3 regions of the Methylocystis rosea genome follow, and region 3 is predicted to be linked to each of the others. Evidence: riboswitches for the same ligand, from Rfam matches in the RefSeq annotation. Region 3 holds a riboswitch; each other region holds the start of a gene.
The links. A riboswitch is a leader RNA that binds a small molecule or an ion and turns the genes downstream of it on or off. The one in region 3 is predicted to bind fluoride.

Region 1 (5,967 bases), on a different replicon from region 3:
CAAATATCAGCATGCCCCCGCTTGAAGCCTTCGACAAGGCCAAGCGCTAACGGAGCCCCGGAGAAAAGCTCTTCCCAGGACAGATGCTGCATGAAGCGTCCGCACATAGGCGGGACGATAGCGCCAAGGCCACGCAAAACCAAAAAAGCCTCGCGAGCGCACGTCCGCACGGCGGCTGAGCAGCTGGATCCCGGCTGAAGTTGAAAAAAGGCCCGCGGCCGTGAACCGCGGGCAAAGGAGATTGGAGCGTCGCGATGAAGGCGACGCCGGCCAAATTGCGCCGAGGCGCGCTGAGGCAAGCGTGGCAGTCAGATCATAAGGGTCACGCTTGGCCATTGATGGCGCGACCCCACGCAATGCGCGCATAGGAGCGCATATGCTGAACCAGTCCGATTTTCGCCAACCCTTCAGGAAGCGCGGTTTGACGCCGACGCTGCAGATCGAGCGTGGCGCGTTATGCCGACTATCCGCGGGCCAAACAGGCCCTCGACCGTTTGGGGCTCCTGCTCGACCATCCTCGGGGAAGGAGGAGGCCTTCCGTTGCGATTTATGGCGACAGCGGCATGGGCAAAACCATGATCATGAAGCGATTCCGTGATGAACACCCGCCGGGCTTCAATGCGGTCACGGGAGCGCTCCGAACGCCTGCGCTCGCGATGGAGATGACCAGTCGACCTGGAGAACGCCGCTTCTATGCTGAACTGCTCACGCTTCTTGGCGGGCCGCAGCGTCCGCGCGCAGACATTGCGCAGATGGTGCAGTCCGCATTGCGGATCTCGGTGTTCAAGTTCTTGTTATCGACGAAGTCCACAATATTCTCGCCGGTTCCTATCGCGAACAGAGAGTCGTGCTGAACACCCTTCGATTCTTGAGCAATCGCCTTCAAATCTCGCTTGTTTGCTTTGGCGTCAACGAAGCGCGCGAAGCCATCAGCGGTGACGTTCAACTTGCCCGCCGGTTTGAACAGTTCACGCTGAACCGTTGGGCGGCGGATGAAATTTGAATCGCTCGTCGCGTCCACTCTGCGTAACACGCCGCTACGTAATCCTTCCGTGCTCAGCACGAAATCATTGCGTTGGATGCTGCAGCAACGGGCGCGAACTGGCGCATTCTTACAATTAAGCGCAGCGTGACAGACGGGCTCGCATCGCGGTCAGCGCGTTCCCGGTCGATCATCAGCGCCACGTCGTGGATGGTCTCGAACAGAAAACGGCGCATGAAGCGGCGAAACCACCAGTAGATGGTTTGCCAGGGCGGAAAATCCTTGGGCAGCATGCGCCAGCCGCAGCCGGCGCGGGCGATGTAGCGGATGGCGTTCAAAACCTCGCGTGGGTCGACCGAAGGCTTGCGCCCTCTGCGCGCAGGTGAGGGAAGGAACGGCTCAACGCGCTCCCACTCCTCATCGGTCTAATCCGTCGGGTAACGTTTGGTTTTCTTCTCAATGGCGGCCATCTTGGCGCGATTCGCTCGGGTCCACATCCCTAGCTTGAATCACGCCCCTATCTCCGTCGCAACCATTCTCAAACGGTCTCTCAGGGCTGCTCCATCAGTTCCTCGGCGGAAAGCCGTGCGAGCGATTGTTTGCGCTTCTTGGACGCGTAGCTTGGATAGGCGAGCCAGACGACTCCCGAGAGCAGGATGAACGCCATTGCGCCGAACAGAAAGACGTCGTTGAGCGCGAGGATCGACGCCTGCTGTCGAATGAGCTGCGCCGCGCGGCTCTGCGCGGCGGTGGGCGACATGCCCATCGCCTGCATGCGATCCAGGAAAGTGGCGAGCAGGTCGAGCGAGGCGAAGCGCCGTCCGCCGAAATGATCGGCGAGATCGAGCTGATGGAACGGCGTTCGGCGGAAGAAGAGAACGCCGAGCAGCGAGATGCCCAGGGCGCCGGCCACGGTGCGCAGCATCGCGAGCTCTTCCGCCGCGCGGATCAGTCGTTCGCCGACGAGCCCGGTCATGGCGAGGGTCGCGAGCGGCGCAAAGAACATCGCGAGCGAGAAGCCGAAAAAGAACATCGGCGTCTTGACGTCATCGAAATAGGCGTTCTTGTCGTATTGTCCGAGCCAGACAAAGGTCACTGCGAGACCGATGAAGTTGAGGAACACGATCAGTCGCGCGTCGACGTTCCTCGTGATTTCATGCACGACGGCCGCGGCCGCCATCGCCAGAAAAATCATGATCAGATAGACCATGCCGGCGAGCGAGGACGTGTAGCCGAGCAGCACCTGCAATTGCACGATGAACACCGAGAGCAGGCCCTGAATCACCAGGAAGCCGACGATCGAGCAGAAAGTCGCGATGGCGAAGTTGCGATGCAGAAACAGACGCAGGTCTAGCGCGGGCCGTCGTTCGCCGAACTCCCAAAAGATGAACATCGGCAGCGCCAGCAGCACGACGAGCAGCAGCCATCCGAGGAGAGGCTCCGCGAACCAGTCGAAATCATTGCCCATGTTGAGAATCGTCTGCACGCCGAGCAGCACCGCGGCGAGCAGAATGAAGCCGATCGTATCGAAGCGCGTCATGCGGCGCTGAAAGCCGCGCCGGTAGAACAGCGCGGCAATGATCGCCGCGACGGGCATCACGACCAAGACGTTGGAATAAAATAGCCAGCGCCAGTCGAAATATTCGGCCCAGAAGCCGCCCATGAATACGCCGATGGTGAAGGGCGCCATGCTCATGACGCCCCAGAAGCCGACGCCGAGCGTGCGCTGGTGATCCGGATATTGCGCAAGCGTCACGGATTGGGCGAGCGGAAGGGCGACGCCGCCGGCAAGGCCGAGGAGAAATCGCATCGGCGCGAAAAACCAGATGGTTTCGCTCGCCGCGCACATCAGCGAGAAGATGGCGTAGAACATGAGCGCGCCGATCAGCACGCGATAGTCGCCGAAGCGCCCGGAGAACCACCGCGACAGTGGCAGGCCGAGCGCGATTCCCACCATGTGGTCGGTGGTCGCCCAGGTGCCGAAGCTCGGCGTCACGCCCTGCAGACTGCCGGCGGCATAGGGCGCGAGCACCGTGTAGCCCGGAACGTTCGAGAGCATGACGACATTCGCCGCCCCCGCCGCGCCATTCAGCAGCAGGAATCGCCAGCCTATCATTCGGGCCGGCCTATCCATGATCGCCACCCTCGCTCCGTTCTATAATCGCTACTGGGCGGTATTACGCGACATCATCCGCGGTTGTCGACTAGAGCAACGACGGACTCCGACACAATGTAGAGCAGGGGTCATCAGCCGCAGGCGGTTGAGCGCGAACTCGATCGCCGGGACAAGGATAACTGAATCGGACCTAAGCCTGTCAATGGTGAAAGTAGCAGGAAGAACATCAGACAGGACGCCATCCTTGGGTGAAAGACAGAAAATTGCTCACCGATCACGCAAGCTGCATCTTTGCCGTCTTCATCGGCTAATTGCGTGCCCGTTGTTGGATTCAAAATTGGCGGGTTGATACAAAGGCTTGGCAAAATGGTAACGTGGCTGTTTGCTATCAGTATCAGCCTCAGCATGGCAATTTCCGTAGCGTGAACCTGTCCCATTCAGCAGTCATCTTCGTCCCCGCCGTCGTCATCTGCTGTTTCTTGGTCGGCAAGTCGTTCTGGATCGTATTCCAGACGGTCTGACGCGGCAATCGATCGACGACGTGGAGCGCGGCGCAATGGATTCAGATTGGGTGCCCGGGAAATCCCCTTTGCAAAGGATCGCGCTGTGTCCGATGGGTGCGCTGCGGCAGGCATTCACCATTCGCGAGGCCAGCAGCAATCAGGGCGTTGTGCTGCCTTCCAACGTCCGGGTTACCCAAGCGCCTCGCTCAGCCAGTTGTGCGACATGGTCCGTACGCGCTCATGCTCGGGCTAGACACCTACACCGCCGCGAGTGGTGGAAGCGTCCAGGGCTATCCGGTTTTTCACCATCTTGAGCGTGTGGTGGACGGAGGGATCATCTGGGCGCCCGCCATTGAAGGCGGCGTCGTGCGCACGACCTGCAGCGGTGACTTCGAGTTAGATATCGGTCGGGACATATCCGTTGGTTACACGAGCTATTCCAGCACGGCCGTCGAACTGAATTTTCTGGAGACCTTCACCTTCCGGCTGCCGACGACCTAGGCTTCCGTGGTGCTGGCGCCGGGCATAGACTTCGGATCCATCTGTTTGGGAGAAGCGCTTCTTGGAACCGGGAGGACGCGGCGATGGCAAGGAAGTTTAAGATCGGCGATCATGTGAGCTGGAACTCCGAGGCCGGACGCGTGTCGGGGACTATCATCGCCATTCACATTAGAGATTTCGATTATAAAGGCCACACGCATCACGCGTCGAAAGACGATCCCCAGTACGAAATCAAAAGCGACAAGACAGATCACATCGCAGCGCATAAGGGCGGCGCGCTCGACTATGCATAACGAAGGCCGCGCGTGAAGCTTCCGTTTTTCACCATCGGCCATTCCAACCGAACCCTCGAGGCTTTCATCGGTCTACTGCGCGAAGCCGATATCGCTCTTGTCGCGGACATCAGAACGATTCCGAAGTCACGAACCAATCCACAGTTCGACAAGAACACGCTTCCCGGCGCCTTGGCGGCCGTCGCCATCTCTTATGAACATATGGCTGCCCTCGGTGGCCTTCGTGGAAGGTCACGCGGCATATCTCCGACTGTCAACGCCTTCTGGACGAACGAGAGTTTCCACAACTACGCCGATTATGCGCTTACTGCACAGTTTCAGGCAGGCCTCCAACACCTCTTGGACAGAGGACGCAAGCGGCGCTGTACCATCATGTGTTCGGAAGCCGTATGGTGGCGATGCCACCGCCGCATCGTCGCCGATTATCTTATCGCCAGCGGGGAGACCGTTTTCCACATTATGGGGGAAGGTCGTCTGGAGCCGGCCCATCTCACTCCAGGCGCGGTCATTCAACCTGACGGCGCCGTGATCTATCCGTAGTCCGCCGCTCGCAGCATTGGCAGCGCTTCGACGCCAGAGCTTCGAGCAACGCCTCGATGCTCGCGCCCAAGCGAACAAACCCGGCCACACGCCTAAAGCTAAAAATATTTCTGCATCGGGAACGCAGCACGGAATGGTCGCATCTAATATACAGGGCGCAAGTGCGGAGAAAAACTGAGCGGCAGCTACCGCTCTGCACAGAAATATCGTACCGTCGGGAACCCCCGTAAAATCACGCTGGTGCGATAGCGGAGGCGCTATGAGTTTTAGCGCCTCCGCAGCCCGTTTACGAAGTAATGAGAGCCTATCCAGCGCTTGTGTTGTCGCAGGATGTTTTAGAGCTGACCGTACTCTGCCGCTCGACGTGCTCGGAAGCTTTCTCTTTTCCCCCAAAAAAATCTCGTGCAACGGGAACGCAGCGCGAAAGGGTCGCATCGAATATACGGGGCCGCATCGAGTCGATCACACCGGCCGCTACGCAAACTGATCGACCAAGGAGAACCGTCATGACACGCGTGCAGATGTTCCACCGGGCCGTTAATCGCCGCCTCGCCCTTGCGGGCTTCGCCGCCGCACTTATGGCTACTCCCGTTTTCCGCCCGACCGCCGCCTATTCCGTTAACACCTCGCACACCGAAGCCGCGCAGATCATTCGCAGCCCGAGCGGACTCGCGCTCAATAATGCGATGCGTGAATTGTGGGCTCAGCATATGGAATGGACCTATGCGGCAGTCACGGCCTTGGCCAACGGCTCGCCATCTTTCGACGCCACCGCAGCGCGGCTGATGCAGAACCAGGCCGATATCGGCGACGCTATCAAGCCCTTCTATGGCGATGCAGCTGGTAACGCGCTCACCAAGCTGCTTCAGGAGCATATCGGCGCAGCCGTCGAGGTCGTGAAAGCCGCCAAGGCCGGCGACAAGCCGGCCACCGACAAGGCCGTCGCAGCCGCCTACGCAAACGCGCAGGAAATTGCCGATTTTCTCGCCAAGGCGAACAAGAACTGGCCGCAAACCACGGTACGCGACATGC
Region 2 (5,967 bases), on a different replicon from region 3:
ACGTCGGAAACGCCCGTAAAGCCCCGCGTCTCGAGACGCGCGCGCGTGTCGGTCTTGACCGGCGTTCTGCTGTCGATCCTGACGAGCACATCGACCTTGCTCGGATCCTGTTCGGAAATGCCAAGATGCGTGACCTCGCCGACCTTCACGCCATTGAACAGCACCGAGGACCCGCGGCTCAGCCCTGAAACCTCGGTGAAGACAATCTGGAATGTATCCTGCCGGCCAAGCTGGCTCGGACCGGAAAACCAGTAGACGAAAAGAAAGGCGGCGAAGGCGACCGCCAGCGTGAAAGCGCCGATCAGGGCGTAGTTGGCGCGGGTTTCCATTGTTCGTCCTTCTGCTCAACGCGCGCCGCAGTCAGTCTGCCGCCACGCACGCCGTGGAAATAGGCCTTCAGCCACGGGTGGTCGGATGCGAGCAAGGTTTCCAGCGGCCCTGCGGCGATGACCCGACCTTCAGCGAGCGCCGCCACCCTGTCGCAAATAGAATACAGGCTGTCGAGATCGTGCGTCACCATAAACACGGTCAGCCCGAGGGTCTGCTGCAGCGTGCCGATCAGCGCGTCGAATTCGGCGGCGCTGATCGGATCGAGTCCCGATGTCGGTTCGTCCAGGAACACAAGCTCGGGATCAAGCGCCAAGGCGCGCGCCAGGGCCGCGCGCTTCACCATGCCGCCCGACAATTCTGACGGAAATTTGTCCGCGGCGTCGGGATTGAGGCCAACAAGCTCGAGCTTCAGCAGGGCCAGCTCGTCCATCAGTCGCTGAGAGAGGTCGCGCATTTCGCGCATCGGCATCTGAATATTCTGCTTCACCGTGAGGCCCGAAAACAGCGCGCCGTTCTGAAACAGCACGCCCCAACGCTGTTCCAGCGCACGCCGCTCAAGCGGCGCGAGCGCGTCGCGATCTTGCCCAAAAACCCGAATGGAGCCGCCTCGCGTCGGCGTGAGTCCGAGAATCGCGCGGGTGAGCACCGATTTTCCCTGCCCAGATCCTCCGACGAAGCCGAGCACCTCGCCGCGGTAGACGTCGAGGCTGAGCCCTTTCATGATGGTTTTGTCGCCAAAGCCGACCACGAGATCGCGCACGCTGATAATGACGTCGCGATTCGGGCGCGGTTGAGCGGCGTGAGCCGAGGCGTTGGTCATCGCCGCGCTCAATAGTCGATCGCCGCAAAGAATACGGCGAACACCCCATCCATCACAATGACCATGAAGATTGATTTCACGACCGAGGACGTGACCTGCCGGCCGAGCGATTCAGCGGAGCCCTGCGTCGCGAGCCCGTCCATCGATGCGATGAGGCCAATCACCAGCGCCATGAAGGGCGCCTTGATGATGCCGACGAGAAACGTATGCAGCGCGATCGCCTCTTTGAGCAATGACGCGAACGCCGCGGGGCTGATCCCCCCATACCACCAGGCCACGAGCATGCCGCCAAAGAGCGCCGCCATGTCGGCGACGAAGGTCAAAATCGGCAGGGAAATCACCAGACCGAGCACGCGCGGCGCGATCAGCACCTCGAAGGGCGAAAGTCCCATCACCAGCAGCGCGTCGACCTCCTCGCGCATTTTCATCGAGCCGAGTTCGGCGGTGATCGCCGAGCCTGAACGGCCGGCGATCATGATCGAGGTGAGCAGCACGCCGAGTTCGCGCAAGACAAGAATGCCGATCAGGCTGACCGTGTAGCTGGACGCGCCGAATTTGAGCAATTGAAAGATGCCCTGTTGCGCGACGATGCCGCCGACCAGAATGTTGATCAACACGATGATCGGGACGCTGCGAAAGCCGACCAGCTCGATTTGCGCGACGAGCGACGTGAGCCTGAACCGCCGCGGATTGGCGGCCACATACATCATCGAGGAGACGAATTCGCCGAGAAAGCCGACGCCGCGGTAAAATTCGCGAAGCGCGTCCACGACGGATTCGCCAAAATCTGCAAGCAGAACGAAGATGACATTGGATCGCGGCCGCGATGGCGCAGCGAAGTCGCGGTAACGCGTTTCTTCGAGCAGGGTCGAATATTCAGGCCGCACATGTTCGAGCGTGACAGCGACGTCGCGGCGCGCGAGATCATGCCGCGCGCGATTGATCAGCCAGGCGCCGGCCGTATCGAGTTGCGAGACTTGCGAAAGATCTATCGAGACCATGCGGTCGAGGCGGGCCTCCTCGACGATTCGACGCCCCTCCTCCTCCAGGCGCTGAGAGGCGACGAGCGTCCAGTCGCCCGAAAGCGCAAGGCGCGCGCCCTCCGCCGCGGATTGGCGCGCGACTTTGGGCGGACGCTGCATCGCCGCGACGGTCATCGGGCTTCGCTCCGCGCTGGAGACAGTAATCGGCTCATTGATGGCGTCATCCTATCCGACGATTGTGGCGCGCCGCTGACGCGGGCCGGCGCGCCGCCGCTTGTAGCCGCCTCTTCCAAAGCAGCCTCTTGCAAAAACGTCATAACTTCGTGAATTGACGTCAGCAAGCGCGTCGGCGCACATCGCAAACGCCAACCACAGACGCGCGACGCGGGCGCCGGAGAGCGATTTGAAGCGAAAACTATCTGTAGCCATACAGAGTTACCCGATCGCCGGCAGCTTCGTGATTTCAAGGGGCGCCAAGACCGAAGCCGTCGTCGTGACCGCAACCTTGGTTCAAGGCGGCGGCGTCGGGCGGGGCGAATGCGTGCCCTACGCCCGTTATGGCGAAAGCGCCGAAAGCGTTGTCGCCATAATTGAAGGCGCGCGCGACGCTCTTGAAGCTGGCGCCGATCGCGCCGCCCTGCAGCGCCTGCTGCCGCCGGGGGCGGCGCGCAACGCGCTCGATTGCGCCCTCTGGGACCTTGAAGCCAAGCTTTCAGGCGTTCCAGCCCATATCTCGGCAGGTTTCGAGGCGCTCTCGCCGCTTGTGACGGCATTCACGATCTCGGTCGGCGCGCCCGATCAGATGCGCGCTGCGGCGGAAAGGGCGGCCGGTCGGCCGCTCTTGAAAATCAAACTCGCCGGCGAAGGCGACGAAGCGCGCCTCGCCGCGGTGCGCGCAGGCGCCCCCAACTCAGCCCTCATCGTCGACGCCAATGAATCATGGGCGGCGGAAACCCTTCCCCGTCAGCTCGCCGCCTGCGCCGATTACGGCGTCTCGCTTGTTGAGCAGCCTCTGCCGGCGGGCAGGGACGACATTCTCGCGACCATGCCCCGACCGGTGCCGATCTGCGCCGACGAAAGCGTGCATGACCGCGCCTCGCTCGCGCCGCTCAAGGGCCGCTACGACGCGGTCAACATCAAGCTCGACAAAACTGGCGGCCTCACCGAAGCGCTGGCGCTGGCGCGCGCGGCGCAGGAGATGGGCTTTTCCATCATGGCGGGCTGCATGGTGGGAACGTCGCTCGCGATGGCGCCGGCTGTCCTGGTGGGGCAGATCGCCTCCTTCGTCGACCTCGACGGGCCTCTGCTTCTGGCCCGCGACCGCATTCCTGGGCTGTGCTACGAAGGATCGACTCTCATGCCGCCGGCGCGGGAGCTCTGGGGATAGCCCGCGAGGTCGCCCTCTGGACTTATTGACCGGTAGCTAAGTCGTAAACTAAGTTTTAACGGATGGGGATGGGGTTCCCCCGATAACCGCCGAAAGGCTGATGACTCCTGCGAACTCGCCGCCGCGTTCTTAAGATCGTCGGCGCAGGGTAGGAGTGTCCTGTTGCTTAGAGAACCCGCACCCCGTCGTGCGCCTCGCCGCCGTTGCCGCCTGCGCCCTGGCCGCAGCGCAGCCACGGCCGCCTCGGGCATCGGCGTGATTCGGCTCGGGACACGGCGGCGATGGATGTGCTGCGGAGCCCCAATCGCGCTTTTTCTCGCCGGCTGCGCGCCCACGACGCCCGTAGAGCGCGCCCAATTTCTCGGCGCGCCGGCCATGGAGCGCACGCTGGCCAGATCCGGGCTGAACGCCGCCGCGGGCGAAACGGCCTGGCCACGCGAGAAATGGTGGCGCGCTTTCCGCAGCGCGGAGCTTGACGGCGTCATCGACAAGGCGCTGCGCGACAATCAAAGCCTCAAGAAAGCGGAAGACACTCTCCGCGGCGCGGACGCCATCGTACAGGTCGTCGGCGCGAGGCTCCTGCCGGAAGTCCAGGCGACCTTCGGCATGCGGCAATCCCGCAATCCGCTGCATGGCGTCGTAGCCTCCTACAATCCGGCGCAGGGCGGATTGCAGAAGACCATGGCCTTCATTAATCCGCTTGCGCTGACCTGGGAGCTGGACTTCTGGCAGAAAAACCGGGCTCTGCTCGACTCGGCGATCGGCGAGTCGGCGGCGCAGGAGGCCGAATTGGAGCAGGCGCGCCTGCTGCTGACCGCCTCGGTCGCGCGCGCCTATCTGCGCGGCTACGCGGCGGCGCGCCAGCTCGAGGTCGCGAGAGCTTTGACGCGTCTGCGCCGCGATTTGGTTGCGCTTGCTGAAACCCGCTATCGCACCGGACTCGACTCCTTGGACGGGGTGCAGATCGCCCGCGCCGAATTCGAAAACGCCGTCCGGCGCGAAGCGGCGGCGCAGGCGCTGGTGACGCTGCAGAAGGATGCGCTCGCTCGGCTCATGGGCGAAGGACCCGACGCCGCGCGCGACCTTTACGCCGGCCGGAACGCGCCAGCGCCGGCGTCGCCGCCGCTGCCGCGAAGCCTGCCGCTTGAACTGCTCGCGCACCGCCCCGATCTCGCCGCCGCGCTGCGCCGCGCAGAGGCGGCGGCGGCCCGGGTTCACGTCGCCAAAACGATGTTTCTTCCCTCGATCGATCTTGCGATCGCCGGCGGCTTCGAAGGCTCGGTGACCTCGACGAAGATCAGCAAACTCGCGGGCTATCTCTTCACGCCCTCGGCGATCGGCTACGCGGTCTCGCCCGGACTACGCCTGCCGCTTTTTCAGGGCGGCCGCCTCAGCGGAAATCTGGAGTTTCAGCGCGCCGATTATGATCAGGCGGTCGACTCATATAATGAGACGCTGCTGCAAGCGGCGCAGCAGGTCGCCGACGCCATCGCCAATCTCAAGCGCGCGCGCGCCGAATATGAGGCGCAGAGCCGCTACCTGCGCGCTGCGCGCGCCCAGTATGACCTTGCGCAATCGCGGCTGCGCGACGGCATGAAGGATCGCCGCGAAACCGTCGCCGAGCGCGTTGATCTTCTTGAGTCCGGCTTCGCGCAGCGCGCGCTTGAAGGCGACAGGCTGATCGCCGCCGTCGACTTGTATCAGGCGCTGGGCGGCGGCTATGCCGATGGTCCGCCGCTGGCCGCGCCGAAGCCGGCGCCCGAAACCGACCCTTTGACGCCGGCCGTCGAGACGATCCAGTCCCTTGGCGGCGGCTGAACGCGCCACGCCTTTATCAGAAGAACGCGAACCCCATCGATGGCGCTGTCCCGCAAAAGCATCCGCTTCCGCAGAGAATTTCTGCTCAAGATCGTCATTGCGGCGATACTTGTCGGCGCGCTGATCGCTTTCTCGCGATGGTATTTTTACGACCGCGACTGGGTGACCACGGACAACGCCTTCATTACCGGCAACATCATCCCGGTTCAGGCGGACGCGACGGGAGTCGTGGCCGCCGTGCTCGCTGAAGAAACCCAGCTCGTCAAGAAAGGCGACGTGCTCGTTCGCCTCGACGGCCAACGCGCAAGAGCGGCGCTCGCGCAGGCGGAGGCCGAACTCGGCCGCGCGGTTCGCGCCGTCGGCGCGCTTTACGCGCAGCGCCGCCAAGTCTGCCAGAAGGTCATTTCCCGCGCCGCGCTTCGCGACAGAACGCGCCACGATCTCGCAAGATACCGCGAGGCGACGCTGAGCGGCGCCGCTTCGCGACAGGTGCTGCAGAATACCGAGGACCAGCTCGCCGCGCTGGAAGCCGATCTGCGAGAAGCACAGGCGGAGTACCAGTCGGTCGAGGCGCGCGTCGTGGGCGTGACGCGGATGAACCATCCCGACATCGAGGCCGCCAAGGCGCG
Region 3 (5,967 bases):
ATTCATTCATCCCGTCGATCAGAGGCAGCACCTCAGAAGGCACGTCGGACACCGGAATCGGATCCAACCGATCCGGGCCTCTGGCTTGGATTGAACGCCCGATTTCGGAAAGCCTATCGAACACACGGGCCATCGCCCAGCTGACTATGATCCAGGCCATCGGAATAGTGACGGCGATTGGCGCCGCGACTCCAATTGCGGCGCGCTCCGCAAGTTCTCGCCTGACTATGAGTTGCTGAGCGACAACGACAGCGCGCTTCCGACCGTGCAGGGTATAGGCTCGCCAATCTATGCCTCCGGCCGTTATCACAGAAAAGCCGGAGACGTCAGAAATCGGTAACTCTATGGAATCTCCAGGCGACCGCACAATGTCGCCATTTTTTTTTCGCACCTCAATCAAGAGGTCGTCTTCTGGCTCTATCTGCGTATGTGGGGCATTCACCGCTTCTGCCGGAAGGTCGCCGATGTTCAAGGCAATTTGGCGCAATTGCCCATCTAGGAAATCATCTGCTTCTTTACTGGCCCGCCAGTAAGAAACTGCAGCGTCAATTGCTCCGATAGCAAGAAGGGTGAAGGCTGTCCAAACGAGAATCGTTTTCTTGAGAGAAGTCATTGGGCGCCCTTGCGGATTATCCACCCCGCTCCGCGGACGTTAAAGATGATGTCCTTGTCGAACTTCTTCCGAATCGAATGTATTAAAACATCGACGGCGTTGCTTTGAACCTCTTCGCCCCAACCGTAGAGCCGATCTTCAAGCTGATGACGTGACAGGATGGCGCCGGGCCGCTCCATCAGCGCCGACATGAGCGCGAATTCGCGAGCAGGCAGTACAGCGCGTCGCCCGCGATAGCTGACTTCATGCGTCGCCATATCAAGGCAAATTTCCCCCGCAGTTAGCATCGATTGCGCGGATCCGCTTCGCCGTCGTTGCACGGCCCGCATTCTGGCGATTAATTCACGAAGCTCAAACGGCTTTATCACGTAATCATCCGCCCCGAGATCTAGCCCCTTGATTCGATCTTCTAGGGCGTCCCGAGCGGTGATTATGATAATTGGCGTCTGGTCACCGCTTTCTCGTCTCGTCCGCAATACCTCAAACCCACTTTTTCCGGGGAGGCCTAAGTCCAAGAGCACCATCGCATAATCGCCATCCGCCATGGCTACTTCGCCATCAGGGCCCGTTTTCACCCAATCCACGGACAAGCCCTGCAAGCGAAGGCCACGGGTCAGGCTTTCGCCGATCATTGAGTCGTCTTCGATTAGAAGGAGGCGCAATGAAAGAACCCATCAAGCTTTAGCCGGATGCGCTTTCGTACCCGTTCGAATTAGCAAAGAAGAGGCCTCGGAAGCAAATTCTCGCCAGAAACTCGATGCGGTTCGGGTGCGCTTCGCAACCAAGGCGGGAACTATCTTCCCAAGAGTCGCCCTGATTTTCATAAGCCAAAAAGCAACATGAATCGGAGCTATTTTATTCATTTCGGTCCCCCGCCCTTGTCCAAGGACGCGGCTGGTACTACACGATTCTTAGCCGGGGCTTAGGGTCCTACAACAAAGCAGCGACAGAAGGAGGCAACAGCACCTTCAACTCGCGTGGTCGCCGGAGCGCACACTACTCTCATGACGGGATCGGATCGGCGGATACCTTTTGTTGGTCATTGCTTCCGTGATCGGGGTACCGTTAGGGGGAAATCCTAAATCGTTAAGCTACGAAGAGGTTGGTCCGGAAGCATGGGTCGACGCAGGCTCTGAGGCGTTTTCTGGGTAGGGAGCCTTTGGTTTTGTCGGCCTTGAGGATGTTGAAGGCGGCGTGGCGGATGGCGGCGAGGTTTCGGGGCGACATGTCCTTGCGGGTTCGGCAGCGATCCTCGTCGAAGATTACGTCCATGGTCCAATGGAGATTGTTTTCGATCCGCCAATGCGCGCGCACGGCAGCAAAGATGGCTCTTGGATCGGGTTCGAGCGAAGTGATGTAGAGCCTTGTCTCGAGGCTCTCCGCGCCGGATTTTTTGTCGATGCGCCTTGCAGTGATCGCGGTGAGAGCGCGTAGACCCTTCCACTCCGGGTGACGCTCGGCCAGCCAGGCGGCGGCGCGGTAGAGGCGCTCTTCGATCCGGCCATGGTCCGTGTCGGTCTCAGTTTCGCTCTGGCAGGTCGCGGCGCATGCGGAATCGGCAAAAAAAAGCTCGGCGTCGTCGTGAAGGCTCGTCTGATGGCCCTTGAGGGCGAGCACATAGTCCGCCCGGCTGTCGACGATGCGCGCCACGATCGCCTTTTGCGTCCCCATCGCGTCGATGGAAACGATCGCTCCTTCGAGCGCGAGCATGTCGAGGAGTTCCGGGATCGCCGTGATCTCGTTGGATTTGCCGTCGACGGCGCGTTGCGCCAGCACCAGCTCGGCCGTCGTGGCGTGGCCGATACGAGATACAGCGTGCCCGTTCCGTCGGACTGCCGCGAGCCGCGCAACGTATTGCCGTCCACGGCCACGACCTCGCGGGCGGCGGGGCGGATCGACGCCGCCCAGGCCGAAAACCCCCGCTCCAGCGCTTGCGGATCAAGCAGACGAAACACCTTGCGCAAGGTCTGCGCCGTCGCGACGCCGTCCGTAAACGGCAAAAACCCCCGCAGCCAGTCCAAGGCGCCCGTCGCAACTTCCCCGAAGCCCTCGAAGTCGTCCGCGCCGCAAACAACCCCGACCAGCGTCGGCAGCAAAATCTCGTCCAAAGGATAGGTCGCCAAGCCGGGAACGCGATGATCCGGAACAACCCGCATGTGATCCAAAAAACCCTTCGTCATGGCGCGATCCTCCAGCGCCCTTCCAATCCTTTATGTTTAACCAATCCTTAACGATGTAGGACTCTGCCCTGGGGGTACCGTCAGTGTCGACACCTGGGGGTACCGTCAGTTGACAAGACCTGTCTGGATTTGAATAATACTTTTGGGCGATGGAGTTCGCCTTATAACCGCCCTCGGGGCTGATGACTCCTACTGCGCTTGCACGTTAGGAGTCTGCGTTGAACCAGCCATTATTTCTCAGTTTACCAACTCGAATCTGCTGCAAAGCGCGCCTTCGAAAATATCCGCGCACGACGGCGCTCGTAATCGACCGCGTTACTGGCTGGCGCTTTCGGTCTCCCTCTTTGGCTGTTGTAGCGAGCAACGTTTTTTACCTTTCCAAAGGTGTCCGAGAAAGAGTTAAGAAGCATTACGATCGTCGACCTTGTCGCGCTTTGGTTTTCTGGTCGCCTTGGCGACTAGCGCATCTAGTCGTCTCGATCATTGATGCCATCTTTTCTTTCGCATGCAGTGCAGAACCGATCGTTGCGACCTGTTCTCGGGCGAAACTCGCGCTGAAAGCGAGGCACGGCTATGCTGCGGCTCTCTCGATCAAAGGTTATCAGCGAAATCGAGTTTATTGTCGATCGCCCGATTGCCGGCATTGGTCCGCTTCGCTGGGAGAAGAACGGTGCGGAATGCACGGCGGAGCGTTACGGCTATCGTGGCGAGTTCTACAGCTTTGACGTGGAGGTCATGCGGGTGTGCTCGCTTGGCGACGCGCGAAGGAAGTGGGAGCTCCTTATCGTTACCGAGCATTGGCGCAACGCAGGCGGAGGGCGCATGCACGTGGGCAACTGGTTCAAACTCACGAATGGCAATACGTCCGATGTCAAGAGATGGATCGCGAATAACAGAGAGACAGGGTTGAGCAAGTCGCATCGAACGCTCGAAGCACCTCAGCGAGAGTTCCAGCCAAGTAATCGAACTCGGAAATCGGCGGGATGAACGAAAGGGCGATCGCAAGCCCGAGGATATTGATTCCGCCAGCGGCTTCTATGAGAGATCGCCAAATGAAAGTGCAGGGGAGCATCGTGGTCATTCATTTGGTCCATGTCATCCACAAATATTTCATTTGGGCGATCGTCGCTTCTTATATAGCGGCAGCGTTTCTGCCGGCGTTCGGGCTTTGGATACGTGAGGTTGATGTCGCGCTTCTAATAGCGCCGCCAGGTAAAATTAGTATCAGTCTGCCGCCGCTGATGTTGGCGATGCTCGTATTCAATGCCGGTCTGGGTGTCTCCCTCAATGAGCTTCGCAGCGCCCCTCGCAAAGCATTCATGATGATTGCCGGCCTGTTCGGCAACCTCGCCGCGCCTTTGACCATGATTGTCATGGTCAGCCTGACAATGAGGCTCTGGCACAACCAGGACGAGGTACAGCAACTACTCGTCGGCTTGGCTCTCGTCGCTGCGATGCCGATTGCCGGAGCGTCGACGGCATGGGCGCAGAATGCGAGCGGCAGTCTCGTTCTGAGCCTGGGACTGGTGTTGCTCACCACCCTGCTGAGTCCGTTGACCACGCCTCTCATTCTTCACGCCGTGGGCTTCTTGACCAGCGGGGACTATTCCGAGGATCTGCACGAGCTGGCGTCGGGAGAGGCGGCGACGTTTCTCGGAGCATGGGTAATACTCCCGTCGCTACTGGGAATTGTGTCGCGTCAACTGATGAACGAGCGGTTATTCGTCCAGGTGACGCCTTATGTGAAGCTGTCGAATTTCCTCATCCTGGTCCTTCTAAACTATTCAAATGCCACGCTCGTTTTGCCGAAAGTGGTCTCACTGCCAGATCCCGATTTCCTGTTCGCCGTCATTGTCATCGTCAGCGTGCTTTGCGTAGCAGGGTTCGGGTGCGGCTTCCTGCTTTCGCGCGCGGTTCGGGCTAACCGGTCGGAAACGGCGTCGCTCATGTTCGCCCTCGGCATGAACAATAATGGCGCTGGACTTGTTCTCGCCTCGTTGGCGTTGGTGGATCATCCGCAAGTCATGCTCCCGATCATTTTTTACAATTTGGTCCAGCACCTTTTTGCGTCGCTCGTCGATTTTTGGCTGCAGCGCGTTGGCTTTCGATTACTCGTCGGGGGTGGCGGCGACGAGCAAGCGCAGTCGCGATTGAGGATTCCTGGATCTTGAGCAAGACAACGCGCGTCGGCGCAGCCTCGAGAGCTGCCGAATGGGAGGTTGGGGCATGAACCAGTTCCTGGGTTCTTGGCAGCTCTGGGCGTGTTTATCGGCGGCCTTCGCCGCGCTCACGGCGATCTTCGCGAAGATTGGAATTGAAAACGTCAATTCTGACTTCGCCACATTTATCCGCACAGTCGTCATCCTTGGCGCGCTCGCCGCTTTTTTAGCCGCGACAAGCCAGTGGCAACGCTTCGATTCAATTTCCGGCCGCAGTTATTTGTTCTTGGTTCTATCCGGCCTTGCGACTGGCGCTTCTTGGGTTTGCTATTTTCGCGCACTGAAATTCGGAAATGCATCCCAAGTTGCGCCGATCGATAAGTTGAGCGTAGTGCTGGTCGCGATATTTGGGGCGCTGCTGCTGGGAGAGCGACTAGCCTTCCGAAACTGGCTCGGCGTCGGCCTCATCGGGATCGGCGCGATGCTCGTGGCCTATAAAGCCTGAATCGGCCATGTACTTCGATTGGCTCATCGACCACGGACAAAGCATCGTATTCAGGGAAAGCCTTCTGACATGGTTGGTCCTGATCCCAATCGCGTTGGTGGCAGGCACGGTTGGCGGCACGGTCGGATTTGGCAGCGCCGTCATTCTTATCCCCATTTGCGTTTATTATTTCGGGGCATCTCCCACAGTCCCAATCCTCACAGTCGCGGCGCTCCTTGGTAATCTCTCCCGCGCGGCCTTTTCCTGGCGTGAGACGGATTGGCTGGCGTGCGGCGTCTACGTGGCGGGTGCCCTCCCTTCGGCCATCCTTGGCGCGCTGATATTCATTGAAATCGACGCAGCGCTCATTCACCGGCTCTTGGGCTTGTTCATTCTATTGATGATCCCTGCGTCGCGTCTGATGGCGAGATTCGCCATGAAAGTAATGCTTTGGCAGCTATTCCCAATTGGCGTCGCGATGGGATTGCTGTCGGGCGTCGTTGGCACAGTGGGGCCAATCAATGCGCCGTT

Region 1: it holds a riboswitch for fluoride, as region 3 does, so the genes downstream of both, EHO51_RS19950 (MFS transporter) here and EHO51_RS18385 (hypothetical protein) in region 3, are expected to answer to the same signal.
Region 2: it holds a riboswitch for fluoride, as region 3 does, so the genes downstream of both, EHO51_RS13620 (efflux transporter outer membrane subunit) here and EHO51_RS18385 (hypothetical protein) in region 3, are expected to answer to the same signal.

What each region holds. Positions count from the first base shown of each region.
Region 1 is NZ_CP034088.1:126,602-132,568, forward strand. Features, by position in the region: partial or broken gene EHO51_RS19940 (TniB family NTP-binding protein) at 453-1,088, shown strand; partial or broken gene EHO51_RS19945 (transposase) at 1,135-1,479, opposite strand; gene EHO51_RS19950 (MFS transporter) at 1,533-3,098, opposite strand; fluoride riboswitch at 3,214-3,273, opposite strand; gene EHO51_RS21115 (encapsulin) at 3,818-4,102, shown strand; gene EHO51_RS19960 (DUF2945 domain-containing protein) at 4,186-4,395, shown strand; gene EHO51_RS19965 (DUF488 domain-containing protein) at 4,408-4,935, shown strand; gene EHO51_RS19970 (hypothetical protein) at 5,442-5,967, shown strand, end outside.
Region 2 is NZ_CP034086.1:2,817,965-2,823,931, forward strand. Features, by position in the region: gene EHO51_RS13600 (MlaD family protein) at 1-329, opposite strand, end outside; gene EHO51_RS13605 (ABC transporter ATP-binding protein) at 302-1,150, opposite strand; gene EHO51_RS13610 (ABC transporter permease) at 1,159-2,307, opposite strand; gene dgcA (N-acetyl-D-Glu racemase DgcA) at 2,537-3,520, shown strand; fluoride riboswitch at 3,576-3,637, shown strand; gene EHO51_RS13620 (efflux transporter outer membrane subunit) at 3,806-5,338, shown strand; gene EHO51_RS13625 (HlyD family efflux transporter periplasmic adaptor subunit) at 5,378-5,967, shown strand, end outside.
Region 3 is NZ_CP034087.1:111,482-117,448, reverse strand. Features, by position in the region: gene EHO51_RS18400 (ATP-binding protein) at 1-613, opposite strand, end outside; gene EHO51_RS18395 (response regulator transcription factor) at 610-1,275, opposite strand; partial or broken gene EHO51_RS21000 (ISAs1 family transposase) at 1,700-2,769, opposite strand; fluoride riboswitch at 2,930-2,992, shown strand; gene EHO51_RS18385 (hypothetical protein) at 3,367-3,780, shown strand; gene EHO51_RS18380 (bile acid:sodium symporter) at 3,846-4,964, shown strand; gene EHO51_RS18375 (EamA family transporter) at 5,020-5,457, shown strand; gene EHO51_RS18370 (sulfite exporter TauE/SafE family protein) at 5,465-5,967, shown strand, end outside.